2 linked regions of the Duganella zoogloeoides genome follow. The protein of the gene in region 2 interacts with the protein of the main gene of each other region in a pairwise test. Links are inferred from orthologs where the notes say so. Each region holds a gene or a part of one and is shown on either strand. Other genes may lie near its edges.

Region 1 (4,931 bases), 3.3 Mb from region 2 along the record:
CAGCGCTTGCAGCGTGGCCCACTCGGCTGCGGTGAAATAGGCGGGGCGGTAGGCGGGCTGGGTGTTGCTGCTTGCCGCCACGCCAACGCCGGCCGCCGCGACCAGCGCCACGGCCGGCGCAGCGGTGACCGCCTTGCGCAGGAAGCTGCGGCGGTGCGGGGAGATACCGATGGTTTTCATGAGAACCCTTTTATTCGACTTGTAGTACCAAAATTACACAAATAAACTAAATAGCGAATTGGCATCCTACGCTTACATTTGCCCGGCCTGCGCACGATATGGTTTTTACTACGCGTTGCTACTGACGACAGGTATAGGCAAAAAAAAAGCCGCGCTCCGAAGAACGCGGCTTTTCAGGAGATCCAGCTAAGCGCTTACACCACCGCGCCGTCGGTCTCGTCTTTTTCCTTGACCGGCTTGATCAGGTCTTCACGCTTGACGCCAAGCCACATGGCAATTGCTGCCGCCACGAACACCGACGAATAAATACCGAAGCAGATGCCGATGGTCAGCGCCATGGCAAAGTAGTGCAAGGTCGGGCCGCCGAAGAACAGCATCGCCAGGACCATCATCTGGGTGCTGCCGTGGGTGATGATGGTGCGCGAGATGGTGGACGTGATCGCGTTGTCGATCACTTCATGCACGGTGGCCTTGCGCGACTTGCGGAAGTTTTCGCGGATCCGGTCGAAAATCACGACCGATTCGTTGACTGAGTAACCGAGCACGGCCAGGATACCGGCCAGCACCGTCAGCGAAAACTCCCACTGGAAGAAGGCGAAGAAGCCGAGAATGATGACCACGTCGTGCAGGTTGGCGATGATTGCGGATACGGCGTATTTCCACTCGAAGCGGATGGCCAGGTAAATCATCACGCCCACCACCACCATCACCAGCGCGTTCAGGCCGTTCTGGGTCAGTTCTTCGCCCACCTGCGGGCCGACGAACTCCACCTTGCGCAGTTCGACCGCCTCGGCGCCGGAGGCGCTCATGCAGGCCTGCTTGACCACGTGTTCGCCCTTGGCATTGACGTTGTCGATCTGGGTCAGCGCGCCTTTTTCAGCCTTGCACAGGGTCTCGTAGACCAGTTGCGAAGCATCCTTGGCGCTGATGTTCTTCACCACAGGCAGGCGCAGCAGCACGTCGTGCGCAGTGCCGAAGCCGGCCGCTTCCGGGTGCTCGTAGCCGATGCCGCGCAGCGACTCGCGTATCCCCTCGAGGTTGGCCGGCTGCTGGTACTTCAGCTCCATCACGGTGCCGCCGGTGAATTCCACCGACAGGTGCAAGCCGCGATGGAACAGGAAGAACACGGCTGCCACGAAGGTCAACGCCGAGATGACGTTGAACACCAGGGCATGCCGCATGAACGGTATGTCTTTCTTGATGCGGAAAAATTCCATTTGCTATGCCTCGAATTATTTGGTGTCCGGACGCCAGATGGTGCCGATGGCGATCGATTGCAGCTTCTTCTTGCGGCCGTACCACAGGTTGACCACACCGCGCATGATGAACACCGCGGAGAACATCGACGTCAGGATGCCCAGCGTGTGCACCACGGCAAAGCCGCGGATCGGGCCGGAACCGAATACCAGCAGCGCCAGGCCCACGATCAGGGTGGTGACGTTGGAGTCGATGATCGTGGCCCAGGCGCGGTCGAAACCGGCCGTGATTGCGGACTGCGGCGATGCCCCGGCCCGCAATTCCTCGCGCACCCGTTCATTGATCAGCACGTTCGAGTCGATCGCCATGCCGAGCGCCAGCGCGATAGCAGCCATACCCGGCAGGGTCAAGGTAATGCCCATCAGCGACAGCAAGGCCACCAGCAACAGCAGGTTGCACGCCAGCGCAAACACGCTGAACAGGCCGAACATCATGTAGTAGGCAATCATGAAGATGGCCACGGCGGCGAAGCCGTACATGGTCGAGTGCATGCCCTTGGTGACGTTCTCGGCGCCCAGTTGCGGTCCGATCGTGCGTTCTTCGATCACTTCCATCGGTGCGGCCAGCGCACCCGAGCGCAGCAGCAGCGCCAGTTCGGCCGAATTTTCGGCATTGCCCATGCCGGTGATCTGGAAGCGGCTGCCCAGTTCACTCTGGATGGTGGCGACCGACAACACTTCCGGCTTGCCCTTTTCGAACAGCACGATGGCCATTTTCTTGCCCACGCGGGTGCTGGTGGCATCGCGCATGCGGCGGCCGCCATCGCCGTTCAGGTCGATGCCGACGGCCGGTTGCTGGTTCTGGTCGAAGCTGGCGGTAGCACTGGAGATGTAGTCACCGGTCAGCACCACGTCCTTGGTCAGCACGACCGGTACGCCTTTACCGACGGTAAACAGTTCCGAGTTCAGCGGAACCGCCGACGTCAGCTCGGTACCCGGGGTGATCGATTCGTCGACCATGCGGATTTCCAGGGTGGCGGTGCGGCCGATGACGGAACGCGCGCGCGCCACGTCCTGCACGCCTGGCAGTTGCACGATGATGCGGTCGGGACCTTGCTGCTGGATGATCGGTTCGGCCACGCCCAGCTCATTGACGCGCTTGGACAGGGTCGAGATGTTCTGCTTGACGGCCTCGTCAGTGGTCTGCTTGAGTGCGGCAGCTTTCAGGCTGATCACGGTTTTCAGGTCGGTGTCGCTGCCGGCGTCGGCAAACGTCACGTCCGGCATCTGCTCGCCCAGCACGGCCTTGGCCTTCTGGCGGGTTTCATTATCGCGGAAGTTGATGACGATGGTGTCGCCCGAGCGCTCGATACCGGCGTGGCGCACATTCTTGTCGCGCAACTGGCTGCGGGCGGAAGCCTGCATCCCCTGCAAACGCTTGGCCAGCACGGCCTTGGTATCGACTTGCATCAGGAAGTGGACGCCGCCGCGCAGGTCGAGGCCGAGGTACATCGGCGCCGCGTGCAGGGTTTGCATCCATTTAGGGGTGTCCGGTTGCAGGTTCAGCGCCACCAGGTACGACGGATCTTCGGGATCGGCGTTCAGGCCTTTTTCCAGCACGGCCTTGGCGCGGAACTGGGTGTCGGGATCGGGGAAGCGCACGCGCACGGAAGCGTAGGTGCCGGTGCCATCGAAGGAGAGTTCGCTGTGCGGGATTTTTTCGCGGGTCAGCACGTCATCGACCTTGGCGACCATGTCGGACGTCAGCTTGAGCGTCGATTTACCGCTCGTCACCTGCACTGCCGGCGATTCGCCGAAGTAGTTGGGCGCGGAGTAAAGCGCACCCAGCAGGATGGTGACGGCAATGAGTATGTATTTCCAGACGGGATAGCGATTCATATTGTTCAACGTTCAGGGTTAGGCGTCGGATGCAATACGGCCCGCCTGTCGTGCGACAAAGCGGGCCGGGGCCGGGGCCGGTTACAGCGCCTTGAGCGTGCCTTTCGGCAGGACCATGGTCACCGAGCTTTTTTGCACGGTCATTTCCACGCCGTTCGAGATTTCGATGGTCAGGTACAGGTCCGAAATCTTCGAGATACGGCCCAGAACGCCACCAGCGGTCACGACTTCATCGCCCTTGGCCAGCGCTTCCATCATGGTCTTTTGTTCCTTGGCGCGCTTCATCTGGGGACGGATCATCAGGAAGTACATTGCCACGAACATCAGAATCAGGAAGCCGTATTGGCCCAGGAAGCCGCCGGCGCCGCCGAGCGACTCGAGAGGGTTGGATTGGGCGTAAGCGTTGGATATAAACACAGTGACTCCGATAATAGTTTGAAAAAACAGCGCTGTATTCTAGCACTGGCCGGAAGGCGCTAGGACTTCCGGTCATGTTGGTGGCTTAATTTCTTTTACAAGACTTACAAGCCTGTCAGCTAAAAATTTATACCCCGCGCGCGCGGTCGGCGTGGAATTGCTGCACCCACGCCGGGAAACGGTCGGCATCGAGGGCATCGCGCATTTGCTGCATGATGTCGAGGTAATAATGCAGGTTGTGGATGGTATTGAGGCGCGCACCGAGGATTTCCTGGGTACGGTTCAGGTGGTGGTGATAGGCGCGCGAGAAATTCTTGCAGGCATAGCAGGAGCAGGTGCTGTCGAACGGCTCCTTGTCTTCCTTGTAACGCGCGTTCTTGATCTTGATGTCGCCATAGCGGGTGAAGATCCAGCCGTTGCGGGCATTACGGGTAGGCATTACGCAGTCGAACATGTCGACGCCGTGCGACACGCCGGCCACCAGGTCTTCCGGCGTACCCACGCCCATCAGGTAGTGCGGCTTGTTGGCCGGCAGTTTCGGGCCGACGTGCTGCAGGATGCGCATCATGTCTTCCTTCGGCTCGCCCACCGACAGGCCGCCGATGGCCAGGCCCGGGAAGTCGATGGCTTCGAGGCCAGCGAGCGATTCATCGCGCAGGTTCTCGAACATGCCGCCCTGGACGATGCCGAACAGCGCGTTCGGGTTTTCGCCCCGGTGGAATTCGTCGTGCGAGCGCTGGGCCCAGCGCAGCGACATGCGCATCGACTTGGCCGCTTCCTCGATGGTGGCCGGGCGCTTGTCGATCTCATACGGCGTGCATTCGTCGAACTGCATGACGATGTCGGAGTTCAGCACGCGCTGGATCTGCATCGACACTTCGGGCGAGAGGAACAGCTTGTCGCCGTTGATCGGCGAATTGAAGTGCACGCCCTCTTCCGTGATCTTGCGCATGGCACCGAGCGAAAACACCTGGAAGCCGCCCGAGTCGGTCAGGATCGGCTTGTCCCAGCCCATGAAGTCGTGCAGGCCGCCAAACTTGGCCATCACGTCGTTGCCGGGACGCAGCCACAGGTGGAAGGTGTTGCCGAGGATGATCTGGGCGTTGATTTCCTTCAGCTCCAGCGGCGACATGGCTTTCACCGAGCCGTAAGTACCGACCGGCATGAAGATCGGGGTCTGCACCACGCCGTGGTTGAGTTTGACTTCACCGCGACGGGCGTGGGTGAGACCGGTGGTAT
Region 2 (5,053 bases):
GCAGGGTATCGATGCCGCTTTGATCCGGCATGGCGATATCGAGCAACAGCACATCGCAGATTTCGCGGCGTGCAATGTCGAGCGCTTCACGCCCGGTACCGGCTTCCGCCACCACGTCGAAATCGTCCGAAGACGAAAAAATCTGTTTGAAACCTGCTCTTACTATTTGATGGTCGTCACAAATGGCAACGCGTATCATTGTTTCCTCTCGTCGTGTCCGGCATACGCGCTCTGGGCGCGGGCCGGACTTCACGCCACCGTATTTCAGCAGTCGCTGACTTATTAAATAATATTGAAAGTATATCAGCAATCACACTTTTGACGCATCGTTCGCCAGCGGTGTGCACCACGAGGTGTTATTGCCCTTGCCTGAGCAGACCGAGAATATCGAGCAGTTCGCTACGTATCAACTCGCGGTCCAGCGGAGCAGGAACGTCCACCGGGGCAATGTCGTTGACAGACGCTTGCGCATCATACTCTTCCTGGATGCCGCCGTAGGCACGGCTGTCGAGTTTATTGCGTGCACCGCTGATCGTGAACCCTTGTTCATACAGCAGTTCCCGGATACGGCGTATCAGCAACACTTCGTGGTGTTGATAATAGCGGCGGTTGCCGCGCCGCTTGACGGGCTTGAGCTGGGTGAACTCCTGCTCCCAATAACGCAACACATGCGGTTTGACGCCGCACAGCTCGCTCACTTCGCCGATGGTGAAGTAGCGTTTGGCGGGGATCGGTGGCAAAGCCACCAGCTCGGACTTGGCGGGACGATCGTTTATCAAGAATCAGCTCCGGTCAGGCGGCGCGCGCCATCGGATTACTCTCTTCGACCATGCCCTTGAGTTTTTGGCTGGCATGGAAGGTCACGACGCGCCGCGCCGTGATGGGAATTTCTTCCCCGGTCTTGGGGTTGCGGCCAGGACGCTGCGGCTTGTCGCGCAACTGGAAGTTGCCGAAGCCGGACAGCTTGACCGCTTCGCCGCGCTCGAGCGCGTTGCGGATTTCATCAAAGAAGGTTTCCACCATGTCTTTGGCCTCGCGCTTGTTCAGGCCCACTTGTTCGAACAGCAGTTCGGCAAGCTCCGCCTTGGTCAGCGTGGGCAAATCTTTTTCTGCATCCTGGCGTACCTTGGCCACTTGCATGGCCCGGTGCAAATCGGCAGCCAATGCTGACTGGAGTACGGCGGAATCAACGTCGTGATTATTAATTTTCCTGCCCTGCCTTTAAAAACGCATGAGCCCGGCCAAATGGCCGGACTCCCGGATGATAAAAAGAAACGTTTGTGCTGGCTCAGCTACAGCTTAGCCAAGCTTTTTGCCAGCCCGCTATGCTATCACGCCCGCAGGCGCGCACCATGTTTCTGCTGTGCGGCACTCGCCGCTGCGGTCATGATGGCCTCGACCACATCGTCCTGCAGAGTGTTTTGAGTATCTTGTAAGCTAAACCGGAAAGCAAGCGATTTCTCATCCGCCTCCAGGCCCTTGCCGCGATATTCATCAAACAAAACAATGGCTTGCACCAACTTGGCTTGCGGACTTGCTTGCACTGCGGCATGGAAAGCATCGAGCACATCCTGCGCCGCCACGCCCTGCTTGACCACCACAGCCAGGTCGCGCGTGGCGCCCGGGAACTTGGAGATCTCGACGTATTCTGGCACAGTGCGTTGCTGCAAAGCAACCGCATCGACTTCGAACACGACCGGTGCATTCGGCAGCTCGTACTTTTGCATCCAGCGCGGGTGCAGTTCGCCGATGAGCCCGATCACCGCGCCGTTCAGCAGCACGTTGGCCGAGCGGCCCGGGTGCAGCGCCGGGTGTTCCGCTTTTTCGAAGCGCAGCGTTTGCGGCGCAAACAGGTGCTCGAGGTCGGCTTTCAGGTCGAAGAAATCGACCGCGCGGCTGTCCTGGCCCCACTGCTCGTCGGCCACGCTGCCATACGCTAACGCAGCCACGCGCTTGGGCTGCCGGTAGCCAGCGACCGCCAGCGGGCCGTCGGCCACGCTGTCGTCGCGCTGGTAGATGGCGCCTACTTCGAACACGCGCACGCGGTTGGTTTTGCGGTTGAGGTTGTAACGGACGTTGGCCACCAGGCTGCCGACCAGGGTCGAGCGCATCACGCTCATCTGGCTGGCGATCGGGTTTTGCAGCTTGATCGGATTGGCGTTGCCACCGAAGTCCTGTTCCCACGCCGCTTCCACAAAGCTCATGTTGACCACTTCCTGGAAGCCCAGGTCGGCCAGCTGGTGGCGCACGGCAAACAGCGAACGGGTATTTTCCGGCGCGATCACCATGGTGTTGGCAGCGATGGGCGCCACGGCCGGAATGTTCTCGAAGCCGTACACGCGCGCCACTTCCTCGATCAGGTCTTCCTCGATCTCGATGTCGAAACGGTAGCTTGGTGCGGTCACCGAAAACACGCCGTCCGCCAGCGTGAACGGCAGCGCCAGGCGGGTGAAGATGTCGGCAATGACTTGATCGTCGAGCGGCACGCCGATGACTTTTTGCGCGCGCGCGGTACGCAGTTGCACCGGAGTGCGCTGCGGCAGGTTGACGACCTGGTCATCGACCGGACCCACTTGTGTGGCGGCGGTGCCGCAGATCCCCACCAGCAGCGCGGTGATGCGCTCGATGTGTTCGACCACGGTGGCGTAATCGACGCCGCGCTCGAAGCGGTGCGCCGCGTCGGTGGAGAAGTTGAACTTGCGGGCACGCCCCTGGATGGCGCTTGGCCACCAGAACGCCGCTTCGAGGTAGATCGATTCGGTCTCGAGCGACACAGCGGTGGCATCGCCACCCATGATGCCGGCCAGAGATTCGATTTCCTGTTCGTCGGCGATCACGCCCACCCATTCGTTGAGGGTGACGGTGTTGCCATTCAACAGCTTGAGGGATTCGCCCTCTTTCGCCCAGCGCACGTCCAGGCTGCCGTGGATCTTGGCCAGGTCGAACACGTGGCTCGGACGACCGAGTTCCAGCATCACGTAATTGGAGATGTCGACCAGTGCCGACACCGAACGCTGGCCGCTGCGCTCAAGGCGCTGCTTCATCCAGTCCGGCGTGGCGGCTTTGGCGTTGAGGTTGCGGATGACGCGGCCGGCGAAACGGCCGCACAGGTCCGGCGCCGACACTTTTACCGGCAGCACTTCGTCGCTGTTGACGGCCACCGCAGCGAACGTCGGCGCATTGAGCGCCGTACCGGTCAGCGCCGACACTTCGCGCGCCACGCCCAGCACCGACAGGCAGTCCGCCTTGTTCGGCGTGAGCTTGATGGTGAACTTGAGGTCGTTGAGCGCGTAGTAGTCGCGGAAGTCCTGGCCGACCGGCGCATCGTCCGGCAGTTCCAGCAGGCCACTGCCCTCTTCCGACAATTTCAGTTCCTTCGCCGAGCACAACATGCCTTGCGACTCGACGCCGCGCAGTTGCCCCACCTTGATTTCAAACGGCTTGCCATCGGCGCCGGGCGGCAGCACAGCGCCGGCCTTGGCGCACACCACGTGCAGGCCGGGGCGCACATTCGGTGCGCCGCAGACGATGGTCAGCAAGGTGCCGGTGCCAACGTCCACCTGGCAGACGTTGAGGCGGTCGGCGTTCGGGTGCTTGGCCATGTCGCGCACCAGGCCGACAACCACGTTGGAGAACGGTGGCGCGACCGGTTCGACCTCTTCCACTTCCAGGCCGGACATCGTCAGCAGGTGGGCCAGTTCGTCCGAAGTCATCTTCGGATCGACCATGGTGCGGAGCCAGTTTTCGGAGAATTGCATAATCTAGCTTTCTAAGAATTGTTCCACGGGAGCGCCAGCACGGGCGGCGCTCGACCGTCGCTGAGGTGTTAGTTGAACTGCTTGAGGAAGCGCAGATCGCCTTCGTAGAACAGCCGCAGGTCGTTCACGCCGTAACGCAACATGGTCAGGCGCTCGAGGCCGGAGCCGAACGCGAAACCGATGTATTTTTCCGGGTCGAGGCCGAAATTGCGCACCACGCTCGGATGAACCTGGCCGGAGCCGGAAATCTCGAGCCAGCGGCCCTTGAGCGGACCCGAGCCGAACGCGATGTCGATCTCTGCCGACGGTTCGGTAAACGGGAAATACGACGGACGGAAGCGCACTTGCAGGTCGTCGGTCTCGAAGAAGGCCTTGACGAAGTTGAGGTACACGCCCTTCAAGTCGGCAAAGCTGATGTTCTCGGCGATCCACAGGCCTTCAACCTGGTGGAACATCGGCGAGTGGGTGGCGTCGCTGTCGACGCGGTAGGTGCGGCCCGGGGCGATCACCTTGATCGGCGGCGTGTGGCTGCGCGCGTAGCGCACCTGCATCGGGCTGGTGTGGGTGCGCAGCAGCAGCGGCTTGCCTTCGCTGTCGTTGCCGTCGATATAGAAGGTGTCTTGCATCGAACGGGCCGGGTGATTTTCCGGGCTGTTCAGGGCAGTAAAATTGGTCCAGTCGTTTTCGATTTCGGGGCCGTCCGCCACGTCGAAACCGATCGAGCGGAAGATCTCTTCCACCCGTTCCCAGGTACGCATCACCGGGTGCAGTCCACCGCCGGCGCGTCCGCGGCCTGGCAGGGAGACGTCGATCGCCTCGGCGTTCAAACGGGCTTGCAGCTGGGCGTCGGCCAGCGCGTCGCGCCGGGCCGTCAGTGCCGCTTCGATCTGCTGCTTGGCAGCGTTGATCAGGGCGCCTTGCGCCTTGCGTGCTTCCGGGTCGAGCTTGCCCAGGCCCTTCATCAATTCGGTGATCTGGCCGGTCTTGCCCAGGTATTTGGCTTTGGCATTTTCCAGTGCGGCGGCGTCGTCTTGCGCAACCGTGAAATCCTGCACTGCTGAGGCAACGAGTTGTTCCAGGGAGTACATGCGTTTCTTATCCTCAATCAAAAACGGGGCACAGGTTCACACCTTTGCCCCGTCCTTTACGCTGCCCCGCGAAGGGCCGCATCATCAATCAATGCTTACGCAGCGATTTGTGCTTTGACTACGTTGACAATCGCAGCGAATGCTGGCTTGTCCATCACTGCCATATCGGCCAGGACTTTACGGTCCAGTTCGATTGCAGCTTTCTTC

Evidence for each region. The genes of interacting proteins can lie anywhere in the genome.
Region 1: the proteins of pheT (region 2) and secD interact in binary tests that used the Escherichia coli proteins (3 or more experiments, as listed by UniProt). The link is inferred for Duganella zoogloeoides from one-to-one orthologs.

Annotation. Positions count from the first base shown.
Region 1 is NZ_CP140152.1:47,392-52,322, reverse strand. The notes cover bases 845-3,777. They hold secD (protein translocase subunit SecD), read right to left. Parts: upstream 3,276-3,777; coding sequence 1,413-3,275; downstream 845-1,412. Other genes in these bases: yajC (preprotein translocase subunit YajC), read right to left, coding at 3,357-3,692; secF (protein translocase subunit SecF), read right to left, coding at 845-1,397. In the rest of the region: SR858_RS00230 (gluconate 2-dehydrogenase subunit 3 family protein), read right to left, coding at 1-180; more of secF, read right to left, coding at 375-844; tRNA guanosine(34) transglycosylase Tgt, read right to left, coding at 3,820-4,931. UniProt on the Escherichia coli protein: Part of the Sec protein translocase complex. Interacts with the SecYEG preprotein conducting channel. SecDF uses the proton motive force (PMF) to complete protein translocation after the ATP-dependent function of SecA.
Region 2 is NZ_CP140152.1:3,356,186-3,361,238, forward strand. Bases 1,046-4,100 are described here. They hold pheT (phenylalanine--tRNA ligase subunit beta), read right to left. Parts: upstream 3,759-4,100; coding sequence 1,332-3,758; downstream 1,046-1,331. Other genes in these bases: SR858_RS14785 (integration host factor subunit alpha), read right to left, coding at 1,046-1,140; pheS (phenylalanine--tRNA ligase subunit alpha), read right to left, coding at 3,827-4,100. Also shown: SR858_RS14775 (response regulator), read right to left, coding at 1-199; SR858_RS14780 (MerR family transcriptional regulator), read right to left, coding at 357-776; more of SR858_RS14785, read right to left, coding at 793-1,045; more of pheS, read right to left, coding at 4,101-4,846; rplT (50S ribosomal protein L20), read right to left, coding at 4,942-5,053.